2 regions of the Paenibacillus durus genome follow, and region 2 is predicted to be linked to the other one. Evidence: riboswitches for the same ligand, from Rfam matches in the RefSeq annotation. Region 2 holds a riboswitch; the other holds the start of a gene.
What was found. A riboswitch is a leader RNA that binds a small molecule or an ion and turns the genes downstream of it on or off. The one in region 2 is predicted to bind cyclic di-GMP.
Positions count from the first base shown of each region.

Region 1: it holds a riboswitch for cyclic di-GMP, as region 2 does, so the genes downstream of both, PDUR_RS03315 (transglutaminase-like domain-containing protein) here and PDUR_RS22725 (S-layer homology domain-containing protein) in region 2, are expected to answer to the same signal.

Region 1 covers NZ_CP009288.1:718,132-733,631, forward strand. Annotated here, with positions in the region: gene PDUR_RS27730 (phospholipid carrier-dependent glycosyltransferase) at 1-2,292, shown strand, start outside; gene PDUR_RS03300 (glycosyltransferase family 2 protein) at 2,327-3,331, shown strand; gene PDUR_RS03305 (GtrA family protein) at 3,324-3,794, shown strand; gene PDUR_RS03310 (class D sortase) at 3,807-4,466, shown strand; cyclic di-GMP riboswitch class I at 4,570-4,650, shown strand; cyclic di-GMP riboswitch class I at 4,726-4,806, shown strand; gene PDUR_RS03315 (transglutaminase-like domain-containing protein) at 4,820-5,629, shown strand; rRNA gene PDUR_RS03320 (16S ribosomal RNA) at 6,034-7,588, shown strand; rRNA gene PDUR_RS03325 (23S ribosomal RNA) at 7,903-10,829, shown strand; rRNA gene rrf (5S ribosomal RNA) at 11,029-11,145, shown strand; partial or broken gene PDUR_RS03335 (DNA topoisomerase 3) at 11,496-13,639, shown strand; gene PDUR_RS03340 (winged helix-turn-helix transcriptional regulator) at 14,037-14,414, shown strand; gene PDUR_RS03345 (MFS transporter) at 14,577-15,500, shown strand, end outside.
Region 2 covers NZ_CP009288.1:5,159,144-5,174,643, reverse strand. Annotated here, with positions in the region: gene PDUR_RS22740 (MFS transporter) at 1-893, shown strand, start outside; gene PDUR_RS22735 (MerR family transcriptional regulator) at 1,126-1,524, shown strand; gene PDUR_RS22730 (aldo/keto reductase) at 1,581-2,606, opposite strand; cyclic di-GMP riboswitch class I at 2,829-2,922, shown strand; gene PDUR_RS22725 (S-layer homology domain-containing protein) at 2,980-4,971, shown strand; gene PDUR_RS28955 (DUF6531 domain-containing protein) at 4,968-11,105, shown strand; gene PDUR_RS22715 (hypothetical protein) at 11,105-11,560, shown strand; gene PDUR_RS22710 (RHS repeat domain-containing protein) at 12,024-13,406, shown strand; gene PDUR_RS22705 (lysozyme) at 13,554-14,096, shown strand; gene PDUR_RS22700 (hypothetical protein) at 14,109-14,387, shown strand; gene PDUR_RS22690 (IS5 family transposase) at 14,814-15,500, shown strand, end outside.

The DNA of each region.
Region 1 (15,500 bases), 1.6 Mb from region 2:
ATTCCTTACCGCGCTTGGGGCAATATTTTTATTATAGCCGCAGTAGCTTTGGCCGCGTTGTTCTCGTTCCGGAAAGACCGAAAAGACCTGTCCAAGTCCTTCTTTATCGGTCTCGTTTTAATTGTGGTCATGTTTGTGGTTGGAACCAAAATGCATGAACGGTATATGTTCCCGGCGCTTGCCTTGAGCTTGTTCGCCTTTATGGAGATTAAGGACCGGAGGCTGCTGACGCTGTTCTTCGGCCTGAGCCTGACCCAATTTGCCAATGTGGAGTATGTACTGCTGCATCTGAATGCGGGGCGGAATCCCGGTTCGGACGGCATCATCCTTGTTACATCCATCACCAACGTCGGGCTGCTGCTGTACATGCTGTATATCGGCTGGGATTTATATTTCAGGGGGAGGGTGCTGACGCTGGCTCCTGCGTATACCGATAAGCAAAAACGGGAAACCGATCTGGCGCTCGTCGGTGAACTCCGTCCGGTTAATTTCCTGCAAGGAAGTGCTGTTCCCCGGATGATGCGCAGAGACTGGCTGTGGATGGCGGCTATTACGCTCCTTTATGGAGCGCTAGCTATGGTCAATCTCGGTTCGGTCCGTTCTCCGGAAACGGTATGGGCGCCTTCGGCTGCGAGCGAAAGCTTCTATGTCGATTTGGGCGCCGCGAAGCAGCTCGACAAGGTGAGAATATTCGGCGGCGTAGGCACTGGTGAATTTACGCTGGATTTTGGCAATTCGCCGCAAAGCTGGTCCGGACCTGTCAAGATTAACGAGGATGTCGGCAACGTCTTTATCTGGAAAAGCCAGCAGCTTAACGCCACGGCGCGGTATGTCCGAGTTTTTGTGAATAAGCCGGGCTTTTATCTGCATGAGATCGCCTTTTATGAGAAAGGAAACGCGTCACCGCTGGCTGTTGCCGAAGTGTCGCCCGATACGGGAGGAACTCCCAAAAAAGGAGATCCGGCTAACCTGTTCGACGAGCAGCAGCTTATTCCAGCCAATTCGGGCTATATGAACAGCACCTATTTTGATGAAATCTATCATGCACGCACCGCGTATGAATACGCCCATGGCATCGTTCCGTACGAGAATACGCATCCGCCGCTCGGGAAGCTGCTGATTTCCGTCGGAATGGCGTTGCTCGGCGTTGATCCTTTCGGCTGGCGGATCGTCGGCACGGTATTTGGCATCGCCATGCTGCCTGTTATGTATGTGATGGCGCTGCGGCTGTTTGGGCGGACTCGCTATGCCGCGCTTGCGGCGGGGCTGTTCGCGCTGGATTTCATGCATTTTACGCAGACCCGGATTTCTACTATTGATGTGTACGGCGTCTTCTTCATCATGCTGATGTTCTACTTCATGCAGCGTTACGCGGCAATGAATTTCTACCGCCTTCCGCTGCGCAAGACGCTTTGGCCGCTGTTCTGGTCGGGCCTGTTCTTTGGCATCGGAGTTGCCTCCAAATGGATTGTGCTGTATGGAGGGGCGGGGCTCGCCGTTATGCTCGGTATATCGCTCTTTGACCGGTACCGGCAGCACCTGGCGGCCCGGCGAGTGCTTGCCCTCGGCAAGCGTGCCGACCCGGAACTGTCAGCCGCTTGCCAAGAGGCCGCAGGAACATTCTGGAGCAGAGCCGTTATCACTCTGGCCTCCTGCATTATCTTCTTTATTGTTATTCCGGCTGCGATTTACAGCTTATCGTTTATTCCCGTGCTGTCCGTCACACCGGAAGGCTATACGATTAAAGGATTGCTCGAAGCGCAGAAGAATATGTACGATTACCACAGCCAGCTTGTGGCTACCCATCCGTTCTCATCCCAGTGGTGGCAATGGCCCTTTATGAAGCGTCCGGTATGGTTCTTCAGCGGGGGAGAAGGATTGCCGGCAGGCCAGACCAGCAGCATTGTAACGATGGGCAACCCGCTGATCTGGTGGACAGGGGTTTTTGCCATCCTAGCTGTCCTGTGGCTGACGCTGAAACGCCGGGAAAAGCCGCAATACGTCATTTGGATCGGCTATTTTTCCCAATACATTCCCTGGATGCTCGTTCCGCGCGAGACGTTCCTTTACCATTATTTCGCCATGGTTCCGTTCATGATTCTGGCGCTGGTCTATATGCTGAAGCTGTCGGACAGCGTGTTCCCCGAATCCCGGTCGAGAGTCATCCGTTATGTGTACGTCGCTGCGGCGGCGCTGCTATTTATCATGTTCTATCCCGTCTTGTCGGGCATGCAGGTTAGCGGGGATTACGTGACAGGCTTCCTGCGCTGGTTCCCGACTTGGGTCTTTTAGAGTTACGGCCGTCTATAATTTAGGAGGAAAAGAAATGAAAGCCAGATACAGCGTGATCGTCCCGATGTATAATGAAGAAGAAGTGATTTCCCATACTTACGAGCGTCTAAAAGAAGTCATGGACCGCAGCGGAGACGCGTACGAGCTGATCTTCGTGAACGATGGAAGCCGGGACCGCTCAGCCGATATGATCCGGGAGATTGCAGACCAGGACGGTCATGTGAAGCTGATTGACTTCTCGCGGAATTTCGGCCACCAAATCGCGATTACCGCAGGCATGGATTATGCCCGGGGGGAAGCGGTCGTCGTTATCGACGCAGATCTACAGGACCCGCCCGAAGTCATACTTGAGCTGATTGCCAAGTGGAAGCAGGGATATGAAGTGGTGTATGCCAAACGGATGAAGCGCCACGGTGAAACATTTTTCAAAAAAATCACCGCCAAGCTGTTTTACCGTCTGCTGAGCAGGTTGACGAGCGTGGATATTCCCACCGATACAGGTGACTTCCGCCTGATCGACCGCAAGGTGTGCGACGTTTTGCGCGAACTGAAGGAGAAGAACCGCTATGTCAGAGGGCTTGTCAGTTGGGTCGGCTTCCGCCAGACGATGGTGGAATATGTCCGCGAGGAGCGCTTTGCCGGGGAGACCAAATATCCGCTCAAAAAAATGATCCGGTTTGCGCTCGACGGCATCACGTCCTTTTCGCACAAACCGCTCAAAATTGCGTCTTACCTTGGGTTTTTGCTTTCGTTTTCCAGCTTTGTCTTCTTGTTCTTCGTGCTGATGCAGAAGTGGTTTACGTCCCGTACGGTACCCGGCTGGGCTTCCATCGTCGGCGTGAACCTGCTGTTTAACGGAATTGTGCTTATGATCCTCGGAGTAATCGGCGAATATATCGGCCGGATATACGATGAATCGAAGGACCGGCCGCTATACATTGTCCGCGAAGCGGTAGGCTGCAGAAACCTGAAGGAAGAGGAAGCCGAGCTTTTTCGGGAGGAAGCCGGACAACCACGGAAGGGTGTACCCCATGAATAACAAAAATGTGCGAGGCGATTTCCTTCAGTTCGTTAAATTTAATATTGTCGGCCTGCTGAATACGCTGGTAGATATGGCCGTGTTCGCGCTGCTGAACTCGCTCGGGCTGTTCTATGTCGTCGCCCAGGTCATCTCCTATGCCGCAGGAACGGCCAACAGCTTTATTTTGAACAGTAAAATAACGTTCAAGGACCGGCAGCGGAGCAAGGAAGAAGGATTTGATCATAGGCAGCTTCTGAGGTTTATAGCATTGAATCTGTTTGTGCTGTGCATATCCCTGCTGCTCATGAGCGTTCTAATCGGCCGTCTGAGATTGCAGGAACTGTCGTCGAAGGTATTGGTTACGTTTGTTACGGTCATCATCAATTTTTTTGGCAGCAGAAAATGGGTGTTTGTGAAGCCGAAGCAGTCTCTGCCTGTCTCCGGTGAGGCGATCTCAGGAGCAGATGCGGAGCGACGATAGAGGGTGAAGATATTGCGCAAGCTTTCTTATATCATAATTATCGCCGGCGTTCTGCTTATCCTTTATCCGAAGGCCAGCGAATGGTTTGAAGATTGGCAGCAGCAGAAGCTGCTGAAGGAAGCGGAGCAGAGCTTTGAACAAAGTGCGGAGACGGCTCAGAATTCGGCCGATCCCGATCTGCGGCTCAAATACGCCAAAGTGACACAGCTGCTTGCCGAAGAATCGGCCTTGGACGAGCAGTCGCAGCTCGCGGCGGATAAAGGCGGTTCAGACGTAGACGAGAAGGCGATCGCGCTGATTGAGATCGATAAAATCAACGTTAAGCTTCCCGTGCTTGAAGGAGCCACCAAAGCCAATATGCGGCATGCGGCCGTGCATTTGACCGAGACCGCTCCGCTTGGAGAAATTGGAAATGCGGCTATCGCCGCTCACCGCGCCCATACCAAGGGAAGACTGTTCAACCGCCTGAATGAGGTGGAGATTGGCGATACGATTTCTGTTAAGACCAAAGGGAAGGTCTATAACTATACGGTCTACGATATCTCGATTGTCGAGCCTACTGACGTGTCCGTGCTGGAAGGCAATAACAAAGACCGCATCCTTACGCTCATCACATGCGATCCGCTGATTAATCCGACACATCGGTTAATTGTACACGCAAAGCTCCCGTGACTGTCGCGGAAATATGGGAAAATAGGCAATTGACCAGGTATATTTTCCTAGTTTCCTATTGATAATTTATATAAATATGGTAATCTGATATTAGAAAAGCTAACCACGATAACGGCAAACCTATCGAAAGATAGGGACGCAAAGCTAGAGGGCCTTCCCGCAAGGATGGCAGCCAGCTACCGAATGAAGAGGCTTTTTTATTTATTCATTTTTAAAAAATAATGGCATTTATACCATATATTCAAAAGAGATGGAACTTGTACGATAATGGCAAACCTATCGAAAGGTAGGGACGCAAAGCTAAAGGGCCTTCCCGGGAGGATGGCAGCCAGCTACCGAAAGGAGTTTTATCTATGAAGAAGTTTTATTTCATACTTCTCATATTATTTACATTAGCCACCTCCGTTCCAGTTATCCCGGCAGCCGCCGCGAGCGGCAGTTCCGAATGGCTCGACACTTCGAATTTAAGCCAAGGCGTTGTTGGCATTCAATATAACGCTCCTCAGGGCAAGCGCACGAAACTGATGATTACGAAGAACGGCAGCAGTTATACTTACAACCTCTTCGCATCAGAGCCCAACGAGTCCTTCCCGCTGCAGCTAGGCAGCGGCTCCTATAAAGTTTCCATCCTTGAGAATACCAGCGGCAACAAGTATAAAATCATATATTCCGATTCTATCGACCTTTCGGTAAGCGACCCTAACGCCGTATATCTGAGCTCTGTGCAGAATGTTAAATGGAGTCCGTCCGACAAAGCGATCCAAAAAGCGAAACAACTCACCCAGAATGCCAACACCGACAAAGAAAAAGTAACCGCCATCTATAACTATATCGTCTCCAATGTAAAATACGACTACGCATTGGCAGCCAACGTATCCACCGACTATGTGCCGGACATCGACAGAACGCTTACCAGCAAAAAAGGAATTTGCTACGACTATGCTTCCCTCTTTGCCGCTATGCTCCGCAGTGTGAACGTTCCCGCTAAGCTAGTGATGGGTGAAAGCAGCTATGTATCTCAATACCATGCATGGAATGAAGTCCTCATTGATGGGCAGTGGGTGACTATTGACACGACGGTAGACGCCGGCTTGGGTAAGAGTAATAAATCGGTCTCCCTGATTAAAAACGCCAGCAAATATACCGGTGTGAAATATTATTAAGCAACTGAAAGCTTCATGAATGAAATGTACAATCCGCTTAAATAATAAGTGGATTGTTTTTTTGTATTTAGGGGTTGCCATATTCCCAAAGAAGAGGTATTATAGGTAAGTCGTCCTCGGGGGACACAAGCTTTTATCGACAAGATAAAATAAACTTTCAAAAAAAGCTTGCGTTTCTGTAGAGTGTATGATATATTATAAAAGTTGCTGCTGAGGCAAAGTTGAGCGGCGGCAAAGAAGTTTGATCTTTGAAAACTGAACAACGAGTGAGTGGGAATTCGCTTTTAGCGAGTTCCAAAAATAAGATGAATTTCACAGCGTGTTTCACGCTTTTGAAATGCCATCCTTGAGAATGCAAATTCTCGTCAGATGTTTCAAATTGAGCTAATCGCTCTTTCAATACTTTATTGGAGAGTTTGATCCTGGCTCAGGACGAACGCTGGCGGCGTGCCTAATACATGCAAGTCGAGCGGAGTCTTTTGGAGAGCTTGCTCTTCAAAAGACTTAGCGGCGGACGGGTGAGTAACACGTAGGCAATCTGCCCCTTGGACTGGGATAACTACCGGAAACGGTAGCTAATACCGGATAATTCCTCTTAGCTCCTGCTAAGAGGCTGAAAGGCGGAGCAATCTGTCACCAAGGGATGGGCCTGCGGCGCATTAGCTAGTTGGTGGGGTAACGGCTCACCAAGGCGACGATGCGTAGCCGACCTGAGAGGGTGAACGGCCACACTGGGACTGAGACACGGCCCAGACTCCTACGGGAGGCAGCAGTAGGGAATCTTCCGCAATGGGCGAAAGCCTGACGGAGCAACGCCGCGTGAGTGATGAAGGTTTTCGGATCGTAAAGCTCTGTTGCCAGGGAAGAACGTCTTGTAGAGTAACTGCTACAAGAGTGACGGTACCTGAGAAGAAAGCCCCGGCTAACTACGTGCCAGCAGCCGCGGTAATACGTAGGGGGCAAGCGTTGTCCGGAATTATTGGGCGTAAAGCGCGCGCAGGCGGCTGTTTAAGTCTGGTGTTTAAACCATGGGCTCAACCTGTGGTCGCACTGGAAACTGGGCAGCTTGAGTGCAGAAGAGGAAAGTGGAATTCCACGTGTAGCGGTGAAATGCGTAGAGATGTGGAGGAACACCAGTGGCGAAGGCGACTTTCTGGGCTGTAACTGACGCTGAGGCGCGAAAGCGTGGGGAGCAAACAGGATTAGATACCCTGGTAGTCCACGCCGTAAACGATGAGTGCTAGGTGTTAGGGGTTTCGATACCCTTGGTGCCGAAGTTAACACAGTAAGCACTCCGCCTGGGGAGTACGGTCGCAAGACTGAAACTCAAAGGAATTGACGGGGACCCGCACAAGCAGTGGAGTATGTGGTTTAATTCGAAGCAACGCGAAGAACCTTACCAGGTCTTGACATCCCTCTGAATCCTCTAGAGATAGAGGCGGCCTTCGGGACAGAGGAGACAGGTGGTGCATGGTTGTCGTCAGCTCGTGTCGTGAGATGTTGGGTTAAGTCCCGCAACGAGCGCAACCCTTGACTTTAGTTGCCAGCAGGTCAAGCTGGGCACTCTAGAGTGACTGCCGGTGACAAACCGGAGGAAGGTGGGGATGACGTCAAATCATCATGCCCCTTATGACCTGGGCTACACACGTACTACAATGGCCGGTACAACGGGAAGCGAAGCCGCGAGGCGGAGCCAATCTTAGAAAGCCGGTCTCAGTTCGGATTGCAGGCTGCAACTCGCCTGCATGAAGTCGGAATTGCTAGTAATCGCGGATCAGCATGCCGCGGTGAATACGTTCCCGGGTCTTGTACACACCGCCCGTCACACCACGAGAGTTTACAACACCCGAAGTCGGTGGGGTAACCGCAAGGAGCCAGCCGCCGAAGGTGGGGTAGATGATTGGGGTGAAGTCGTAACAAGGTAGCCGTATCGGAAGGTGCGGCTGGATCACCTCCTTTCTATGGAGAATCGTTTCCCGTAGCGGAAACATTCAAATGCGGAAGTTTGACTTCCGGCAACGCTCACTCGTTGCTCAGTTTTGAGAGTTCAAGCTCTCAAATCTTGATCCTTGAAAACTGGATACCGAAACGAAAATTGCGTTTTAGAACATCTTTTAGCTGAACTTGTGTCCAAACAAGTTGAAATAGTTATTAGCTGAGAGCGAAGATTTTCGAATGAGAGCGACTTTTGGCTTGAAAGGCGAAAGCGAACGGAGACATCCGGAAGCGGCCTTTCAAACAAGACGGAGCGATCAGGCGGAAATTGGAGCGTTGGTTAAGCTAGTAAGAGCACACGGAGGATGCCTAGGCGCCAGGAGCCGATGAAGGACGTGGCGAACAACGAAAAGGCCTCGGGGAGCTGTAAGCAAGCTTTGATCCGGGGGTGTCCGAATGGGGAAACCCGGCTGTGGTAATGCACAGTCACTTCTCTCTGAATTCATAGGAGAGCTAGAGGCAGACCAGGGGAACTGAAACATCTAAGTACCCTGAGGAAGAGAAAACAAGAGTGATTCCGTCAGTAGCGGCGAGCGAACGCGGAACAGCCTAAACCGAAGAGCTTGCTCTTCGGGGTTGTGGGACGTCTCACATGGAGTTACAAAGGAACGGTTTAAGCGAAGAGGTCTGGAAAGGCCCGCTAGAAGAGGTAAAAGCCCTGTAGCTGAAAAGTCGTTCCCTCCGAGACGGATCCCGAGTAGTGCGGGGCACGTGAAACCCCGTATGAATCCGGCAGGACCATCTGCCAAGGCTAAATACTCCCTGGCGACCGATAGTGAAACAGTACCGTGAGGGAAAGGTGAAAAGCACCCCGGAAGGGGAGTGAAACAGGTCCTGAAACCGTGTGCTTACAAGAAGTCAGAGCCCGTTATCTGGGTGATGGCGTGCCTTTTGTAGAATGAACCGGCGAGTTACGTTTAACGTGCAAGGTTAAGGCGAGGAGCCGGAGCCGCAGCGAAAGCGAGTCTGAATAGGGCGACTTAGTACGTGGGCGTAGACCCGAAACCGTGTGATCTACCCCTGTCCAGGGTGAAGGTGCGGTAACACGCACTGGAGGCCCGAACCCACGAACGTTGAAAAGTTCGGGGATGAGGTGGGGGTAGCGGAGAAATTCCAATCGAACTCGGAGATAGCTGGTTCTCCCCGAAATAGCTTTAGGGCTAGCCTCGGTGAATGAGAGTAATGGAGGTAGAGCACTGATTGGGTGCGGGGCCCGCAAGGGTTACCAAGCTCAGTCAAACTCCGAATGCCATCTACTTGTCGCCGGGAGTCAGACAGTGAGTGCTAAGATCCATTGTCAAAAGGGAAACAGCCCAGACCATCAGCTAAGGTCCCCAAGTGTGTGTTAAGTGGGAAAGGATGTGGAGTTGCACAGACAACCAGGATGTTGGCTTAGAAGCAGCCACCATTGAAAGAGTGCGTAATAGCTCACTGGTCGAGTGACTCTGCGCCGAAAATGTAACGGGGCTAAACACACCACCGAAGCTATGGCTTGATGCTTGCATCAGGGGTAGGGGAGCGTTGTGTATACATTGAAGGTTGACTGTAAGGACAGCTGGAGCGTACACAAGTGAGAATGCCGGTATGAGTAACGAAAAGATCAGTGAGAATCTGATCCGCCGAAAGCCCAAGGTTTCCTGAGGAAGGCTCGTCCGCTCAGGGTAAGTCGGGACCTAAGGCGAGGCCGACAGGCGTAGTCGAAGGACAACAGGTTGATATTCCTGTACCACCATAATCCGTTATGAGCAATGGGGGGACGCAGGAGGGTAGTGACGCGGACTGATGGATGTCCGTCCAAGCAGTGAGGCTGGTGTATAGGCAAATCCGTACACCGTAAGGCTGGGCTGTGATGGGGAGCGAAAATTGTAGTAGCGAAGGTCATGATCTCACACTGCCAAGAAAAGCCTCTAGCCAGGAGAAGGTGCCCGTACCGCAAACCGACACAGGTAGGCGAGAAGAGAATTCTAAGGCGCGCGGAAGAACTCTCGTTAAGGAACTCGGCAAAATGACCCCGTAACTTCGGGAGAAGGGGTGCCTCGGTAGGGTGAATAGCCCGAGGGGGCCGCAGTGAAAAGGCCCAAGCGACTGTTTAGCAAAAACACAGGTCTGTGCGAAGCCGCAAGGCGAAGTATACGGGCTGACGCCTGCCCGGTGCTGGAAGGTTAAGGGGAGCGGTTAGGAGTAATCCGAAGCTGTGAACCGAAGCCCCAGTAAACGGCGGCCGTAACTATAACGGTCCTAAGGTAGCGAAATTCCTTGTCAGGTAAATTCTGACCCGCACGAATGGCGTAACGACTTGGGCGCTGTCTCAACGAGAGATCCGGTGAAATTTTAATACCTGTGAAGATGCAGGTTACCCGCGACAAGACGGAAAGACCCCATGGAGCTTTACTGCAGCTTGATATTGAACTTGGGTACGATCTGTACAGGATAGGTGGGAGCCTTAGAAGCCGGAGCGCCAGCTTCGGTGGAGGCGACGTTGGGATACCACCCTGATCGTATCTAGGTTCTAACCTGGTACCCTCATCGGGTACGGGGACCGTGTCAGGCGGGCAGTTTGACTGGGGCGGTCGCCTCCTAAAGAGTAACGGAGGCGTCCCAAGGTTCCCTCAGAATGGTTGGAAATCATTCGAAGAGTGCAAAGGCAGAAGGGAGCTTGACTGCGAGACCTACAAGTCGAGCAGGGACGAAAGTCGGGCTTAGTGATCCGGTGGTACCGCATGGAAGGGCCATCGCTCAACGGATAAAAGCTACCCTGGGGATAACAGGCTTATCTCCCCCAAGAGTCCACATCGACGGGGAGGTTTGGCACCTCGATGTCGGCTCATCGCATCCTGGGGCTGAAGTAGGTCCCAAGGGTTGGGCTGTTCGCCCATTAAAGCGGTACGCGAGCTGGGTTCAGAACGTCGTGAGACAGTTCGGTCCCTATCTGTCGTGGGCGCAGGAAATTTGAGAGGAGCTGTCCTTAGTACGAGAGGACCGGGATGGACGTACCGCTGGTGCACCAGTTGTTCCGCCAGGAGCATGGCTGGGTAGCTACGTACGGACGGGATAAGCGCTGAAAGCATCTAAGCGTGAAGCCCCCCTCAAGATGAGATTTCCCAGTATGTAAGACCCCTTGAAGACGACGAGGTAGATAGGTTGGAGGTGGAAGCACGGCAACGTGTGGAGCTGACCAATACTAATCGGTCGAGGGCTTATCCAAATTCACCCCACAAAGTGAAGATGAGGCTGACGAAGCTGAATCCGAGTACTTTGCGGGGACCCCGGAATGGGGAAGACGCAATGTTTCGTTTCGAATCCAGTTTTCAGGCGATCAAGCCTGAAGAACGCTGCAACATTCATCCGCACCGGAAGGTGAAGGACCGAATGTTTCGCGGCAGCATTTGTTTCACAAATGCCCGTTTGGTGGCGATGGCGGAGGGGTTCCACGCGTACCCATCCCGAACACGACCGTTAAGCCCTCCAGCGCCGATGGTACTTGGACCGAAGGGTCCTGGGAGAGTAGGACGCTGCCAAGCACATGAACCACTGCTGAAACTAAGCAGTGGTTTTTTGTTTTTACTCGAAAGCACGAATATCCGAATGGACGAGCCAGCGTGGAACATTCTATTACCGGGACTTGAATGCAAGATTGAACATCCTCGCTAAGGCAAATGCTCCCTAGCTGAACATTTGCCTGCAAACCTGCAGGGGTTTCCAGCTGAATTTTGCGCTGGGAGGAAGAAATGGATGTTCAAGTCGTCATCTATTACAGAATCAGCTTGTCTGAGCAGTAAGGAATTTAACATGCTGTCGTTATGTTCTGAAGTTCCTGGAACCTACACTGTTTTTCTTTGTTATAATGGTTCAAGACGGAAAGGAGCATCCAATGAAAGCATTGATATTAGCGGAGAAGCCGTCAGTAGCGCGCGAGATTGCGCGGGTGATGGGCTGCCGTGAGAAGCAGAAGAGCTATATGGAAGGACCGGGGTATATTGTAACCTGGGCGCTCGGCCATCTGGTGGGTCTGGCGGAGCCTGAGGATTATGATCATAAATTTGCGACATGGGCGCTCGAGGATTTGCCGATTCTGCCGGACCGGATGAAGCTGAAGGTGCTGCGGGAGACGGGCGGACAGTTCAAGGCGGTTCAGCATTTGATGAAGCGCCAGGATGTTGGCGAGCTCATTATCGCGACGGATGCGGCGCGCGAAGGAGAACTGCTGGCGCGTTGGATCATGACCATGGCTCAGTGGAAAAAGCCGTTCCGGCGGCTATGGATCTCTTCCCAGACGGATAAAGCGATCAAGGAAGGCTTTGCGTCGCTTAAGCCGGGCCGGGAGTTCGACCGGCTGTACGAGTCGGCGCGCTGCCGCGCCGAGGCTGACTGGATGGTTGGCCTGAATGTGACGCGGGCGCTGACCACCAAGTTCGGCGCGCCGCTCTCGGCGGGCCGGGTACAGACGCCGACGCTCGGCATGATTATGGACCGGGAACGGGAAATCATGAATTTTCGGTCGCAGGAATTTGATACGCTGACGGCTGACTTCGGGAATTTCCAGGCGCAGTGGAGAGCAAGCGGAGGAGACGGCAGGATTTTTGATAAGGAAAAGAGTACCGCGCTTGCGCAACGGCTCGAAGGGCGGAGCGGTACGCTGGTCAAGGTCCAAAAGAGCGAGAAGAGCGAGCCGCATCCGCTCGCTTACGAATTGACGGAGCTGCAGCGGGATGCGAACCGCAAATTCGGGTTTTCGGCAAAGCAGACGTCGAGCGTGCTTCAGCGGCTGTATGAGCAGCATAAGCTGGTCACGTATCCCCGCACGGATAGCCGGTATTTGACGGCGGACATGACGGGACGCTGAAGGAGCGTCTGGACAGCGTGGCGGTGGGCCCGTACGCGCCCTTGGCGCGGCCACTACTGCGAAAGCCGCTGAACATTACGAAGCGGATTGTCGACGATAGCAAGGTAAGCGATCACCATGCGATTATCCCGACGGAGCAGACTGTACTGCTGAATCAGCTCAGCGCGGAGGAGCGGAAGCTGTACGATCTGATAGTTCGCCGGTTCATCAGCCTGTTCTATCCGCCTGCAAGGTACGACGCTGTAGCGGTGACGGTTACGGTAGACGGGGAAACCTTTACGGCGAAGGGAACGACCGTTAAGGATGCCGGCTGGCGGGAAGTCTACGGCGGCGATCTCAGTACGGACGAAGACGGGGAATCCGAGTCCGGAGGAGGAGAGGCGGAAGGCCACGAGGTGACGCTGCCGGAGCTGCGGCAGGGCGATACGGTATCGATCCGCCGCTGCATGCTGCGCGGCGGACGGACGCAGCCTCCGGGACGCTACAGCGAGGCGGCGCTGCTAACGCAGATGGAGAAGTACGGCCTTGGCACGCCGGCGACCCGCGCCGACATTATCGAGAAGCTCGTATCGTCGGATACGATCGAGCGGCAGGGCAATGTCTTGCATCCGACAGGCAAGGGCAAGCAACTGATCGAGCTGGTTTCCCCGCAGCTGCGCACTCCGGACTTGACGGCCCGCTGGGAGGCCGAACTGGAACGGATTGCCCGCGGCCAAGGAAAGCCGGAGCCATTCCTCCAGGGCATACGCGGCATGGCGAAGGAACTCGTCGCAGAGGTGAAGAACAGCGGCGCCGAATATAAGCCGCATAACGTCTCGAACAGCCACTGCCCGCAGTGCGGCACGCGGCTGCTGGAGAAGAAGTCGAAGCGCGGCAAGCTGCTTGTATGCCCGGCGGATGACTGCGGGTATACCCGCGCCGGAGAGAAGCGGCTGTCGAACCGCCGCTGCCCGCAGTGCCACAAGAAGATGGAATTGAAAGAAGGCAAGGCCGGACTATTCGTGCAGTGCCTTGGCTGCGGCATTACGGAGACGGTGAACAAGGATAGCAAGCATTTGAATAAGCGTGAGCAGCAGAAACTTGTGCAGCAGTACAGCAAGCCGGAAAGCTTAGGCACCAATCTGGGGGATCTGCTAAAAGCCGCTATGGAAGGTAAAAAAGACGGGGAATAATGGCGCCGATAAGCGGTAAAGGCCGAAGCGAAAGTAAAAGTGAAGCTTAGGAGTCAAGAAGAGGCCTAGGACGGAAATCCGTTCATGGCCTCTTTGCACTAAGAACGCATCGGAGCTATAAGCTCCAGGTAAAGAGTGGGGCGTGAGGGAGCATCCAAGCCCTTCTTAAGGAGGGTTATTCAAAATGCTCCAGCACGATCTTTTCTATGGTTCGGCCCATGTGATCTTGCTTAGAAGCTTCGTAAGATTAAGCGGTTCATATGTCCTCCATCTCCCTAAATTTTTTGTGTGCCAATAGAAGAAATGTCCTATAATTAATTTAAATATTCGGCTGCAAAATAATAAGTACACACATTAATGTTATGTAGTATCCATATTGATACCTAGGGGGATTTGTATGCGGAACCGTAAAGTTGGATATGGCGAATGTCCGAATGATCTGGGTTGTCCGGTAGAATATACGCTGGATGTGATCGGAGGCAAATGGAAGGGCGTTCTGCTCTACCACCTGATCGAAGGGGCCAAGCGGTTTAACGAGTTCAGACGGATATGCCCCGCGATTACCCAAAGAATGCTGACCCTGCAGCTGAGAGAACTGGAAGAGGACGGCGTGATCCATCGCGAAGTGTATCATCAGGTGCCGCCCAAGGTCGAATACTCGCTAACGGAGTTTGGCCATACGCTGGTTCCGATTATTCTGTTGATGCGCGATTGGGGCGAGGTGTATAAAAAAAGACCCGGCTCCAGTAACGGACAGCTTCCCTCCACGAAATAACGAATTAGGAATCAAATCAGTACCCGGACGAAGCATCACCCGAAATTTTTTCGAAGGATGTGAACTCGTCACGGTATTAATAAGGAAAGCAGCAAAACGTCCGTGAATACAGCGGAAAGATTGATGAGGCAGGTCATTAAACGAGGGATTGGGTGATTCCAAGTGGCGTTAAGTCAAGCGAGAGTGTCAACACAGGCGGATCCAGCTCCAGAGGGCAGCCGAAGCGGCCGCTTGTTTTTTCTGGTGATTGTTTATTTATTCTGGTTCTCCTCCTATATTTACGTTCCAGTGCTTTCTCCTTATGTGGAGCATCTAGGCGCTTCCTACTTCATGGTAGGCATGGTGCTGGGTGTTTACGGCCTGATGCAGATTTTATTCCGGATGCCTATCGGGATCGGTTCGGACTATCTTAACCGGAGGCGGCCGTTCATATGGCTGGGGCTGATCGCAAGCGGTGCCAGCTGCCTGCTGTTTCTGCTGGGGCCTTATCCCGGCTGGGCGCTTGCGGGACGCGCCGTATCCGGCATTGCGGCAAGCGCATGGGTCGTGTACAGCGTAATGTACGCCGGGTATTTTCCAAAGGAGGAGGCCGGCAGGGCGATGGGAATGCTGCAGTTCACGATGGTAATCGCCCAACTAACCAGCATGATGCTCAGCGGTTACATGGTGGAGCATTGGGGCTGGAATGCCCCGTTCTGGACCGGAGCCGTCGTTGCTGCGCTGGCGCTTCTGATCGGACTGCGTCTGCCTGAGAAGCATGAAGTACGCGGAGAAACCGCGATTAAGCTCGGCGAACTGGTGCCGGTCATGCGGGAACCGGTGCTGGTAAAAGTATCCCTGCTGTCGGTGCTGGCCCACTGCGTGCTGTTCATTACGATGTTCGGATACACGCCCAATCAGGCGCTGAGTCTCGGAGCCGACAAAGAAAGCCTGGGCTGGCTCACACTGGCGTTCATGCTGCCCCACGCGGCGGCGACGCTGTACGGGGCGCGGGTGCTCGGAAGATGGCTGGGCGACCGTGGCACGCTCGTCCTCGGTTTTGCCGGAAGTGCATTATTCACGCTGCTTATCCCGGCAATGCCGAGT
Region 2 (15,500 bases):
TTATCCTCGCTCCGATCACGCTTTTGGAGAGCAAGGCGGCATCTGTAAAACGCCATTTTGACGCAGCAGGCGCTATCTCCGTAACGGCCGGCATGATCTTGATTGTAAATTATCTTATTCAAGCCCCGGTCGTTGGCTGGCTTCATCCATCAGCTATTATTCCTGGCATTATCGGCGCTATTCTGCTACTGCTGTTCGTGGTCATTGAAAATCGTACAAGAGATCCTTTGATCCCCTTCAGACTGTTTCGGATACGGAGTTTGACTGGGGCCGCGATTACCGCAGCGTTGTTCTCCGCATCATTCGGTACGCTATACTACTTCCTCACGCTATACACGCAAGAGGTACTGCATTACTCTGCCATTCAATCCGGCTTAAGCTTCCTGCCGCTGACCATTAGCGCTTTTATAGGTGCGAAGCTGATTAACAAAATGCTGGCAACCGTAGGTACAGCCGGTACCATTGCAAGCGGTATGGGACTTGGCGCGATTGGTTTTATGCTGCTCACCCAGCTCTCTGAACACGGATCGGCATGGGGGATCATTCCGGGTACCGTTATCATCGGTATTGGTCAGGCCTTTATTTTTACAACGATGTTCATTGCGGCAAGCACAGGAATTGATATGAAAGAACAGGGGGTTGCATCCGCTATCGTCTCTACCGGGCAGCAAATTGGCGGAGCGATCGGATTGGCTGTCATCATGGCCATTATCTCGGCAAGCCTCGGTACTAACGCTACTCTGGAAACGATGGAGCCCTCGGATTTAACCGGAGCGATTCATATGGCCTTTATTATTGACGCTGTGATTGCGATTATTGGCATTCTCGTATCGTTTATTGGGCTTAAGCAAAAAAAGGCCGCTGTTATGGAAGCGAAATCGCTGCGCGAGTAAAAGGGTGCTTAAATGACAACATTTTTTCAATGATCACAAAAGGCCATGAATGTCTGCGCGAGTAGAGTTCAAGGCCTTTTTCGGCGCAAGCCGGCAAGGGAAGACTGCGATGGGTATTGACCAGCCCGCCGCCCCCCATTGGAAGCTTGACTTCGATCTTACTCTAGGACCTATAATGAAGATAACGTACCTGAATCCAAGGTTCACCTAAAATAAGGCGGAGGTCAAACCAATGAGCCTCAAAATGCAGTATACGATCGGCCAAGTGGCAGAGAAGTCCAATTTGTCGATCCACACCTTAAGATATTATGAAAAAGAGGGCATTCTGCCGTTCATCAAACGCAACGAAAGCGGCATCCGCATTTATGAAGATGAGCATATCGAGTGGCTTAAATTCATATGCTGCCTCCGCGAAACGGGCATGTCCATTTCACAGCTGAAGGAATTTGTCGAGCTTACCGTGCAGGGCGACGCAACCACTGAAGAGCGTATACAAATGCTTGAGCTGCAGAAGAAAACCGTTCAAGATCAGGTCAACACCCTGATGTCCTACATCGGGATGATTGACTTCAAGATCGATATGTATTCCAAGGAAAAAGACGGAATCAAAAGCACCGGACAACCAGGTTAATCTAAGCTAAAAGGGACGAACCGAAGTATTTCGGCCCATCCCTTTTTTTCTGCTGCTTAGTTCTGATTCGGGTAACGATCCTCAATATAAACGCTGGGGTTCCATAATGGATACTCCGGCTGCAGACGGCTGACTTGATCAAGACGGGACAATTCTTCCTCGTTCAAAATGATACCGGATGCCCCAAGATTGTCCTGAAGCTGGTCAGGCCGTTTGGCTCCAACAATAACGCTCGTCACGGCAGGTTGATTCAGCAGCCAGGCCAGGGCGATTCTGGCGACCGAGGTTTCCCGCGCCTTTGCGATTTCCTGCAAGACGTCAATCAGGACATAGCCTTTCTCCCGGTCAACCGGAGGAAAATCAAATTTGTTGCGCCGGTCATCCGCCCCGCCTTGATTGCCCCGCGTATACTTGCCCGACAGAAATCCACCGGCCAAAGGACTCCATACGAGGAGGCCCATCTTCTGATCCTGAAGCACAGGGATAATATCCCGCTCAACATCGCGCCCGGCCAGCGAATAATAAGATTGGGTTGTTTGGAAGTCATGCAGGCCTAGTTGCCGGGAAATGCCGTTCGCCTTCATCATCTGCCAGCCCTGCAGGTTGGAGCAGCCGATATATCGAACCTTGCCGCTGCGAACGAGATCGTCCAGCGCACGCAAGGTCTCTTCCCAATCCGTAAGCGGATCGGGGCCGTGAATCTGATACAGGTCGATGTAATCTGTTCCAAGACGCTTGAGGCTCTCTTCCGCTTGCTGGATAATATGACCCCTCGATAATCCTACCTGGTTCGGACCCGGTCCCATCCGGAATCTTACCTTGGTCGCGATCACCGCTTCATGCCGCTTGCCTTTAAGCGAACGTCCCAAAATCTCTTCCGACTCACCCACGCCGTACACATTAGCGGTATCAAAAAAATTAATGCCTGCTTCGAGCGCTTCATTCACAAGCAGCCCAGCCGCCTGCTCATCAAGAGCCCCCATTACAGAACTCATCGGATCATTTTTGCCGCCGAACGTCATAGTGCCGAGACAGAATTCCGATACCATCAGACCTGTGCCGCCTAGCTGTTTGTATTTCATGCTTCATCTCTCCCTTGCTGGTTGATTATGTCCTAGCAAAATCATCATAATACCTAGAGTTCACTCTAGGTCAAGGCTAGTATTTTGGCGTTCATCCCTTCTGGTAATAAAGTATTATTTTCAGGAAAAAGGCATGCAAAAATTTGTAACCTATTGTACAATTTTGGGGAAAGTCAGACTTTTTGACTACATATAAAGCACTAGTCACAAAGAAACCAAGTGCTTGAACAAAGGCAAACCCGTTCGAAAGTCGGGGACGCAAAGCCACGGGCCTTCCGTCATGATCCAATCATGACCTGGCAGCCGGGTTGCTCAAGAGGCTTGGTTTTTTGTTGTCGTTAGTGGGGGGGATTGGAGACTTATGAGGAACGGCTTGAAAAAATGGGTGGCAGGATTACTGGTCATGGGATTAATGGCGGCAGGGACAGTATCCTCCGGGCAGCAGGTATCCGCTGAGACGGTCTACACCTACAAGGATGAATTGACCTCGTTCACTGTTGAGGGAAGCAATGTCCGGATATCGGGGACACATGTGGTCTGGCGGTCCAATGCCGCAAATTATGCCGGACAAATCTATTACGGCAATAGAGGTACCGGTCAACAGCTACAGATAACGAGCCATGGCAAACCAACCGATACGCCTGTCGTCGGCGTTAATGGAAAAGGGGAGCCAATCGTGGTATGGGCCGACAAAAGAGATCAAAACGACGGCGCCGGCAATCTGAACTGGGATATCTACAGCTACAATGTCAGTACAAAAACCGAGTCCAAGCTAAATACGGATGCCGGCCAGCATCGCATACCTTCCATAGACGGCAATTATGTTGTCTGGCAGACAAATCCTCAATACGAAATGTACTTGTATGACCTGGCGAATGGTACCTTGAAGGATTTAGGGGAAGGGCGAGACCCGGTTGTTGGGAAAGGGCGCATTGTCTACAAAGGGGCTTTGGACGGCGATCTGTATGAATACGGGATTTCGTCCGGGACGAGCCGGAAGCTTCTTGACCTGCCGGGCACCTCTTATGTAGAGCGGTTCGTATTCAATGGCGAAGAAATTCTGTGGAAGCAGCGTGATTTGGATGGAAATGGAAAGTATACGTTTCTTGATCTGGGAGTAAGTAATCCGCAGCCGGTGGATTTGACCCAGCCGGTTCCGCTAGGCAAAACCGAATACGCGGAAATGAGTATTTCGGGCGGAACGGCAGCCTGGCTGGAGGCTAGCGGCGACAAGGCAATTGTGCGGAGTGCGGATTTAGCGACCGGGAACCTGTACAGCTTGGGCGTCATCGCGCCGTCGCAATTCATCGGCTTCAATGGAGAAGAGCTTGCTCTTATTGCGGGCGGCAAGCTGATTAGCCGGGAAATCGTTCGGAGCGAATCGGCTGCTTCGACGCCTGGAAGCATTGGGGCTGCTGCGCTTCAGCAGGAAGGCGATCTAATTGGTCCGGGCGGCGGAGTGGCCGCAGGAGGACAAGCCGCACGGCTCGTGTTCGAACCGGGAACCTTCGGCAGGGAGTCACGAGTCGTATTGAAGCCAAGCGGAGCGGTCACAGCGCCTAATAAAGAAATGACATGGCTTGGAGTAGCCTGGACATGGACGTCCGAAGCGAAGCTTGAAAAGCCGGCCCTGCTTACCATTGAATTGGAGCAAGCCGCCGCAACGGCTGGCCGTGCTAACCGGACAGGCATTTACCGTTATAACGGGGATACCGGAAAGTGGATTTATGCCGGCGGAACATTCGACGTCTCTTGGCGGAACATTCGGACCCAAGTTCAAGAGCCTAGTTTGTACGCTCTGTTCCTATACGAGCCTTCATTCACGGATATGAAGAGCCATTGGGCAAAAGACGAGGTCGAAGTGCTGGCATCCAGATGGATCGTGAATGGCATGAATACAGGACGCTTCGAGCCCGGACAATCGGTTACGCGCGCCCAGTTTGCCAAGATGCTGGTTGAAGCTGCGGGTCTCAAAGGCCCAACGCAGGGGACAGCCTCATTTAAAGATGTTCCTGCGGGCCACTGGGCGTCAAATGCCGTGGAACAAGCGGCAGCGGCGGGCTGGATCAAAGGCTACGAAGGAAGTTTGTTTAAACCGAACGCCTCCATCACTCGTGAGGAAATGATGATCATGCTGACGAATGCCGCGTCACTACGGAAGGAAGAGGCAGGCGAAGCGTTGAACGCCTACGCCGATGCTGCCAAGGTCCATTCATGGGCCCAGCCGTCTGTATTGGCTGCGATCAAGAGCGGACTTATTCAAGGCAGCGGCGACCGGTTGAATCCAAGAGCTACATGCACAAGAGCAGAGGCTGCAGCCGTTATTTACAGATGGCTGGGTAAGAAAGGGGAAGTGTTTCAATGACTAAGAGAAGGTATGGAAGAAGCGTATTACGGAGGCGGGTCAAGCGTCTTGGTCCGGCAATGAGATATTTTCTGTCCGTTATTATCGTGCTGACAGGATTGCCGCTGCTGCCGAGTCAAGAACTGCCGAGAGCCTATGCGGACACTTCGCTGCAGATTAACCCTGCCAGCTTTAGTTCGGTTTATGGCGGACAGACAGCGGTAAATTTCCGTTTTGACAATCCTGATCCGACGGATCCAACGCAGGCATCCCATGATACGGTCATCAAACTTGAGCGTAGCGGTTCCACGGTGGCTACACTAAATTCCAGCAGCTATCCGACCGAGACGAATAACACCTTTGTTTGGAACGGCAAGATAAGCGGCGAGCCCGCACCGGAAGGCAGCTATACGATTCGAGTAGCGCCCACCCGGTTTCCCAATAACGGCAATTCGGGACAGGTTGAGGTTGTCAATCCGAATCCGCCGGCGCCCAAAGGCTTGCAGGTTATTCCAAACCCGGCAAGTGAGACGCATATCATCCGCGGCATTGCCGAGATCGGCACCAAAGTTGAGCTCAAGATGAAGCGGATTCGGCGGGAAGGCAATAATACGACCGTTGATGACGGCCGGGTGGAGACCTTGGTTTCGGGAGTTGAGGTTAAGCCCCGAACGTCTTCCTGGGCGCTGGACATACCTGCTGACATGACTTACTTTGGCGAGGGTGTGTTCCCGGAACGGGCGGACAACCCGGCCTCAAAATATATCGGGGAGTGGGAAATAGAGGTCAAGCTTCCCGCGTACGAGATTGCGGAGATTCAGGCCTTTGCGGTAAGGGATTTTGACAACAAACGGTCAGCAGGATCGGAGACGCTTCGTGTGCTTCGTTATCCCGCTCCTTCCTGGGGCATCAACTGGGCTGTTGTAGCGAGCTATTATTATAATGTAATCGAGAAGAACGATATCGTGCGAAAAATCGGCGATATTGCCAGCTTCAACGGCTTCCCGGTTGAGGACTGCAACGATCAGATCTGCTACGGTCCAATTGATGAGGGCGTTAACCTGTTGATCATAGACCCGCAGCAGGCGGGGGAGATCGGGCGTAAAGACGATGAGCGAATAAAAGAAGAGTTTGCAAACCGAAACGGATATCCGATCTCTGACGCGTTTGACCCGGTTAACCTGGCAACAGGCGACTTTGTTTTCACACAGACGAATATCAGCGTACAAGCGGTCATGCCGCTTGACATGACGCTTACCTACCACAGCAGGGAACGGTATGACGGTGATTTTGGAGTGGGCTGGCATCACACCTATGAGCGTAAGCTCGAATTCCGGGAGAACGGCGTGCTGTATGTCGTATCCCCGGAAGGTGCAAGCCACCGGTTCGACCCGCTCGGTGACGGTCATTACGAAGGACCGGATGACTTGTACGATACCCTTGTCCATAATAGCGACGGTACTTATACACAGCAAACGCCGGATAGGCTTACGTATACCTATCGCAGAGACGGGAAACTGTACCGTATCGAGGATAGCAACGGGAACCGAATTCAGCTGTCTTATCATGGCAGTCTGCTTACCGATATCGCCACGGAGGGCGCGAAGCTTACGCTCACTTACGGATCGGGCGGCAAAATCGTCCGGGTAACCGATCACACGGGCCGGCACGCAGACTATGAATACGACGCCGTAAATCATGATCTGACGGCGATGATTTTACCGGACGGCGCCAAAATCGCCTATACCTACGATGAGAAGCACCGCATGACAGGCATCAAGAACCCGAATGAAACGTCGGAGCTGCTTAACGAGTACGACGATCAGGACCGGGTTGTGCGGCAGCGGGATTTTGCCGGCGTCTGGGGAGACATGCAATATATTCCTGATTCCAACAAGACAGTAACAACGGATGCGCTTGGCCGAAAGACCGTATACGAGTATGACGAGCGGTATCGTAAAACATCGGTAACCTATGACGATGGCACGACCGAGCGGTTCCAGTACGACAAGAACGACAACGTGACTCGAATGACCGACCGCAACGGTTCGGAATGGGATTACCAGTATGATGGAAACGGCAATCTTATTCGAGCGCAGGACCCGGAAGGCTATCAGACGGAAATCCGCTACAATGCCTTCAATCTTCCAGAGGAGATTGTCGACCCGCTCGGACGCAAGACAGTAATGGCCTATGACGGAAAAGGAAATCTCACCGCCATCACCGATGCACTCGGTGGTGTTTCCAAGATCACTGTCGGTGATAAGGGAGTTGCGGAATCAACCATTAACGCCAAGGGCGAGACGACATCGATTCAGAACGATCCGAACGGATTCGCCAGCCTGATTACGGACCCGCTTGGCAATCGGCAGGAGTTGGTGCGTGACCCGCTTCACCGGGTTACCGAGATCATGGATGCGCTCGGGCACCGGACGAAGCTCCAATACGATCCGAGGGACCGGGTTACGGCACGGATTGATGCGCTGGGACATACGGAGCGATATGAGTACGATAAGGACAGCAATCTTATCGGCTATACCGATGTTGGCGGTTCCCGAACCGCATACGGCTACGATAGCTTTACCAGGCTCTCGTCCGAGACCGATGCCCTGGGGAACACGACCCGTTATTCGTATGATAAGGTCGGAAATATGATCGAACAGACGGATGCAGCAGGCTCGAAGACAGTTTATGAGTATGATTCGAGCAACCGGATCGCGTCCATGACTGATCCGGAAGGGAATGTCAGCACATATGAGTACGATGGCAACGGGAACGTAATTGTCGTAAATCAGCCTAATGACAGCACGATCCGGATTGAATATGACAAACGAAATCTGCCTGTGAAGATGACCGATGCGGCTGGCGGAGTAACCACCTTCAGCTACGATGCGGCAGGCCAGCTAACGCAGGAGATCGACCCGCTCGGTCACGGAGTGCACTATGCTTATGACGCATTGGGACGGCTGACCGAGGAGAAGGACGCGCTGGGCCAAGTTACGTCCTATGGATATGACGAAGCCGGCCAGTTGGTTCGAACTGTGAAACCGAACGGTGCGGAATGGAAGCTGGATTACGATGCCCGGGGCATGCTGGTGAAGGTTACCGATCCTCTTGGCCAGACATCGACAATGAATCGTGATGCATTGGGCCAAGTGACCGGACTGGCCGATGAAGCCGGCAAGGTAACGTCTTATGAGTATGACGCGCTTGGCAGGGTAACGAGACTTGTTGACCCTCTGGGACATGCAACGGAACTTACCTATGATGCCCGTGGACAACTGACAGGTCTGAAGGATGTCAAGGGACAGTCGACCCGATATGGCTACGATGCGCTGGGCCGCCTGCTTGAGGTAACGAATGCGCTTGGTCATACGACAGCCTATAAATATGACGCGCTAGGCAATATTACATCTAAGACGGATGCTTTGGGCCGGGTCACCACATATGGTTATAATCGCCGCAGTGAACTGACTCGTGAAGCGGGTCCGTTGGGACGTATAACGGAACTTGCCTACGACAGTATGGGCAACATGACCGGTATGACATCGCCGGATGGTAAGCTAACCAGTTATGCTTATGACAAATTGAGCAGATTGACGGGTATTGCATACCCGGATGGAAAACAAGTCGGTTACGAGTATGACGCTGCCGGCCGCAGAACTCGGATGACGGATGAGCTGGGAACGACAACGTATGCTTACGATGCCCTGAACCGTCTGACTCAGGTTACAGATTCTAACCAGAGAACGATTAAGTATGACTGGACGGCAACCGGTCAGCGGAGCCAGATCGAATATCCGGATGGCACTTCCGTCACCTACCAGTATGATCTGCTGGACAGAATGACCGGCGTGACCGATGCTGAGGGCCGGACGACGACCTATGACTACGATGCCCGGGGATTGCTTGTTTCCAAGAAGCTTCCGACTCTGGGAGAGAGCACCTACACCTATGACGACGCTGGACAGCTGCTTCAACTGACACACAGCAATCAATTCCAGAAGGTCATGGAGCAGCTGACGTATTCGTATGATCCTGTTGGCAACCGTATACGGAGTGAACGGAAATCAGACGGCAACGATGAAGAAGATTCTGATGAAAATGACAGTGAGGAACGAATCGTAACGGATTATGCGTATGATGCGCTGAACCAACTGGTTGAGGTACAGACGCAGAATCCGCAGGCCGCCGGTCTGTCTGCAATCACTCATTATGATTATGATGCTGTGGGGAACCGGATGCAGAAGACAAGCCAGTGGGGCGAATTGGCGCAGACGGAATCCTACACCTATGATCAGGCGGATCGTCTGACGGAGCTGGCAACCGATGACGAGATTAATAACTACCTGTATGACCCACGCGGCAATCTGCTTGAGGTCCTGCAGAAGCGCCTGCAGCTGCCGGAGGTTAACCCAGAAAGTGATGAGGAGAATCCTTCGGTAACCGATGACGTTTATGAAGCGCCGTCCGACACGGCCGCCGAGGAGACGGGTACTGACCCGCTTCTTGCCGCTGAGGACGCTGAGTCTTGGTCGGAACCGGAAGCCATCGAGCAATATGTATGGAACGGAGCCAACCGGCTGATCCAGCAGACCAATGCCAAAGGCGACATTACCCGCTACGCCTACGACGGCGATGGCAACCGGATGAAGATGACCATCGACTACGTCCACGGCGGAACAGGGAATGGCAACGGAAATGGTAATGGCAACGGCAAAGGTAACAATGGAAACGGAAATGGCAACGGTAATGGTAACAATGGAAACGGAAACGGTAACGGTAATGGGTGGGATAACTGTAAAGTCGTACCGCCAGGCTTCATTCCACCAGGGCTTGCTAAGAAGTGCGGTCAGACGGATGAGGAATATCCGGATCTGCATCCGGGCGGACCGCGGGACGGATGGGAGAAGCAGTATAAGAAAGAGCATTGGGAACTGAACTTCACCAATGACGTCAGTCTGGCGCTGCCTGAGCCGCTTCAGGTCACGGAAGCAGACAGTAGTAAATGGAAACAGTCCTATGTATACGGAGCCGAGGGCGAGCGCCTCAGCATGACCTACCTGCCGGCTTACGATGATAACAACGGCTGGGAACCGACACCGGGTGATGGCGGAGCCGAACCGGGCGTACAGCCGAAGACGCTATGGTACATGCAGGATGCGCTTGGCAGCACCTTGGGCCTTGTGGAGAAGGACGGGCGTGTATCCTCCCGCTACCATTACGACGAATTCGGCGTGCCGCTGGACGCGAAGAAGTTCGATCTCAACTGGCCGGGGCCGGATAACCTGTTCGGTTATACGGGACTGGGTTATGATTTTACCAGCAGCAATACGTATGCCAGAGCGCGCTACTACGAGCCTGAGATTGGCAGGTTTGTAAGTGAGGATACGTATAGTGGCACTTTGGGGAATCCACAGAGTCAGAATCTTTATGCGTATGTGGAGAATAATCCTCTTCGATATATTGATCCAACAGGAAACACAAAATATCAAATCGGAGGACTTTCCTTAAAACCTAAATTTCGCTTCGATAGTGATTTTACTTATGATCCAAAAGCCAAAGCAACCTTTAGTGATCGAGCGAATTGGGTTAAGTGGGGAGTTTTTCAAAAGGGAGCTTATTTAAAAATTGGAAAAGATGCTGCCAGATCCTATGGCCATTATCGTTCAGGTTCAGGGGAAAAATTGGAAATAAACTACGAGAAAGCTTATAAAGACGATAGTATTATAAGGAAATATATTGATGCTGAAATTGTCTTCGCTCAGAAGAGTGCAGAGGGTTATTTTGGAAAAGGCGTTGGAAATAGCTTTGAGATGATAAGTGATTTAATAGGTATTCCAAATGGAAGTTCTGAAAATTGGCAAAAGACGATTGGTGCACATTATGTTTATGCTCATTCTCAAGTGAGTACTAACCAGCAAACTGGCATGGCAACAATGGTTATAACTTTTTATATGGAGGATATGTATAATTTTAATAAAGGTATGAGTGACATAGCATCAGGGACCCCTGATGATGTGAATGGTCGGTTCGCTGAATTGGGTTGGGCAAAAGAGTTTTTAACGGTTGGTTCTATGACTAGGACAGTAACATGGTCAATAGGAGATATATCTGGTTCATCAACTGTATCGGGCGGTGGTGGAAGAAATTAATGGATAAAAAAAGAATCTTTAGTATAATACTAGTGTTATTATCTATTATCATTATTATTCTCGTAGTGAAAGTTAATGTATTAAATTCTGAGTCGAATAATCAATATAAAACAGAGATACAACCAGTAGTTGATAGATTCCCACGATTGGAGATAGTAGAGAAAGTTTACTGGAAAGCTGAAGTAATTGGTGACCACGGTTTTGGACCAAGCTCATACTGGATGAAGGGGTATGTACATCTTAACAATGAGGTGATGGAGAGATTTAGAAGTTCTTATACTTGGAAAGATGTATCTAACTTTAAGCCGTATTTCAATTTAGATTTCGATCAGGAACATGAACCAAGTTGGACATTTAGTGAGGAGTTTAATAACTATATTAAGTCTTCAAGTTTCATTGGGAAATTTTATCTCGATGTAAATAATGGACTATTTTATTTTGAAGTTGAAAAATAAATATGAATTGAAAAATTAATTTTTCTGCCACAATGCGATAACCTCGTATTGTGGTTTTCTTTTTGTTAGCGCGGCGGATTCAGTAAGAGCATAACGTTGGATATACCTTCACAAACAGCATCCTACAATGGTCTTCATCGACTGTTAGAATCAGCGACTAGGAGAAATTTAATTCCGATTTTAATACAAATGAGATTATAGAAAAAGATCAATCCAGAAACAGGGTTATCAAGCCCGTTAAATTGTTCCAACAGGAAGATACACCAATCTTACAGTTGTATAGTTTAGTTGTAGGTTATGAATCTTTGATGTATTAAATAGAGAAAGGAAGAACCAAGAATGATATTTACAAAAAATAGTTGGATTAGGTGGAAACATTTGAATGAAATCATAATAAATTCACGACGCTGGCCAGCTGCTTCAGCTGACACACAGTAATCAGTTCCAGAAGGTCATGGAGCAGTTGACGTATTCGTATGACCCTGTCGGCAACCGGATACGGAGTGATCGGAAATCAGATGGCAACGATGAAGAAGATTCCGATGACAATGACAGTGAGGAACGAATCGTAACGGATTATGCGTATGATGCGCTGAACCAATTGGTAGAGGTGCAGACGAAGAATCCGCAATCCGCCGATCTGCCTGCAATCACTCATTATGAGTATGATGCTGTGGGGAACCGGATGCAGAAGACAAGCCAGTGGGGCGAATTGGCGCAGACGGAATCCTACACCTATGATCAGGCGGATCGTCTGACGGAGCTGGCGACCGATGACGAGATAAATAACTATCTGTATGACCCGCGCGGCAATCTGCTGGAGGTCCTGCAGAAGCGTCTGCAGCTGCCGGAGGTAGAAGGTGATGATGAACATCCTTCGGTAACCGATGACGTTTATGAGACGCCGACCGGGACGGCCGCTGATGAGACGGGTACTGACCCGCTTCTTGCCGCTGAGGACGCTGAGTCCTGGTCGGAACCGGAAGCCATTGAGCAATATGTATGGAACGGAGCCAACCGGCTGATCCAGCAGACCAATGCCAAAGGCGACATTACCCGCTACGCCTACGACGGCGATGGAAACCGGATGAAGATGACCATCGACTACGCCCATGGCGGAACAGGGAATGGCAACGGAAATGGTAATGGCAAAGGTAACAATGGTAACGGCAACGGAAACGGTAAAGGTAACAATGGTAATGGAAATGGCAACGGTAACGGTAACAATGGAAACGGAAACGGCAATGGGTGGGATAATTGCAAAGTCGTACCGCCGGGCTTCATTCCACCAGGGCTTGCCAAGAAGTGCGGTCAGACGGATGAAGAATATCCGGATCTGCATCCGGGCGGACCGCGGGACGGATGGGAGAAGCAGTATAAGAAAGAGCACTGGGAACTGAACTTCACCAATGACGTCAGTCTGGCGCTGCCTGAGCCGCTTCAGGTTACGGAAGCAGACAGCAGTAAATGGAAAGAGTCCTATGTATACGGAGCCGGGGGCGAGCGTCTCAGCATGACCTACCTGCCCGCCTACGATGATAACAACGGCTGGGAACCGACGCCGAGTGATGGCGGAGCTGAACCGGGTGTGCAGCCGAAGACGCTGTGGTACATGCAAGATGCGCTGGGTAGTACCCTGGGACTTGTGGAGAAGGACGGACGCGTATCCTCCCGCTACCATTACGACGAATTCGGCGTGCCACAGGACGCGAAGAAGTTCGATCTCAACTGGCCAGGGCCGGATAACTTGTTCGGTTACACGGGACTGGGTTATGATTTTACCAGCAGAAATACGTATGCCAGAGCACGGTATTATAAGCCTGAAATTGGCAGGTTTGTAAGTTAGGATACGTTTAGAGGGGATATTTGGAATCCGAAGAGTTTGAATTTGTATACGTATGTGGAGAATAATCCATTATTGTATACTGACCCTACTGGACACTATACGTTTAAAGACGATCCCAGTAAGCCGGCTGTAGTACAAGGTTATATAGTGAGCAGTCAGTATGAAGTTAGTGACGATCTAGTAGCATTTATTGCAGAATATGAGAGATTTCATGCTACTGCATACCGAGGGCAGGATAATCTAAATCAAACTATCGGATATGGGCATGTTATTCAACCAGGCGAATATTTCAGTAATGGAATTACCAAAGAAGAGGCGTTAGCATTACTGAAGAATGAGTTGAACGGAAAATATGCAGATGCTGTTAGGAATTGGATGGAGGATAATAATATCACTTTAACCCAACAGCAATTTGATGCGCTAGTTTCTTTTTCATATAATGCAGGTGAAGATGCATTAAATCAAGCAACCACTTTAACAAATTTACTTAAATCTGGGGTGACTTCACAAGAAAAAATTAAAGGAGCCTTTTTATTATGGGTTAAGGTAAAGGTAAAAGATAAAGATACAGGTAAAGTTTATCGAGTCAACTCAAAAGGCTTGTATAGAAGAAGAATGGATGAGTGGCAGATGTTTACATTTGGAGATTATAGAAGAGATTATCCAACTGCACCTAAAGGTTATCAATAATAGGATAGAAGTATGAGGGTTCTGAATGCGATCGGAATATTAATCATTGTATCACTGCTTAGTTCCTCTTGTGTAAATAATGTGGGCAATAATAATATAACTCAAACTGAAATGGCAGAAAGTAAGGTGACTGAAGCTAAAGCAGTGAATGACGAGGAGTTTTTTGGGGATTGGAAAATTGATTCTGTTGCCGCATATGGAAGAGTTTCTACACTGGAAGACATTGCTATAAACGAATTACTTGGAAAAAAGCTAACATATAGTTCTCAATCAATAATATTCAATGATTAGAGTCGTTCTTGAGGAGCCTGTGTATAAAAAAACAACTCTTTCAGAACAAGATTTCTTTACATTAAATTATGTTAACTTAAAAGAATTGGAATTTACAGGAGACCAGGTCCAATTCGTGGAGGTATATACGAAATCAGATGAAGCTTGGTATACAACAAATCAACAAGGCACTTTTATTGTATTAGATAAAGACAGATTAGTGCTGCTTATAGGAGGTGTCTATTTTAATTTGAAGAGAATTTAGGGAATTTATGGCATTGCTCGTGGTAAATGGGCTAAGAATTTTATGGAGGTGTTCCTAACTAGGGCTTGCTGAATAAACAAAAACTCTTACTCCCACAAGGAATAGAAGCCGTTTTTGTCGAAATCATCTGCAAGGAAATACTCGAAAAATGCAAAAAAACCTTGCAGATGGAGTGAATTATCATGTTTGAACGGATAGAATCGACCGACGATCTTCTCAAAGATTTTTACCTGCCCTTTGGCGGCAAACTGAACCCCAACAATCGGTGGGTGAAGCTGGCCAAGCTCGTTCCCTGGGAGCAAGCGGAAGAAAAATATGTAAAGGTGTTCGGCGCACCCGACGAAGGGCAAAAGGCGTATTCGGTACGTTTGGCTTTGGGCTCCCTGTTGATCAAGGAACGTCTAGGCTTAACCGACCGGGAAACCACTTTGCAGATCATGGAAAACCCCTATTTGCAGTATTTTCTGGGTTTTGGCGGTTACGTGGACAAAGAGCCCTTCCATCATTCCTTGATGACTCACTTTCGCGACCGGTTGGGTCCCGACATCCTTCACGAGATCAATGACTGGATCATAAAAGAAGGGCTGAAGGCCGAGCAGGAAGCAGCAAAAGCAGCGGCTAAAGCCAAGGAACAAACACGTGATGACGACGATGATCACCCGGGGGGTGGACAAATGGTCATGAAAATGGACGACACCCTAACGATTCTGGAAGTGGATACCACGCCGGAAAAGTCTCAACAAAAGGGCAAGGCCAAGTCCCTCTTTCGTCTTCTTCCCAATCCCGACGCACAAACCCATCGCGGCACGTTGATGCTGGATGCAACCTGTGCGCCTGCCGACATCAAGTATCCGACAGATCTGGGGCTA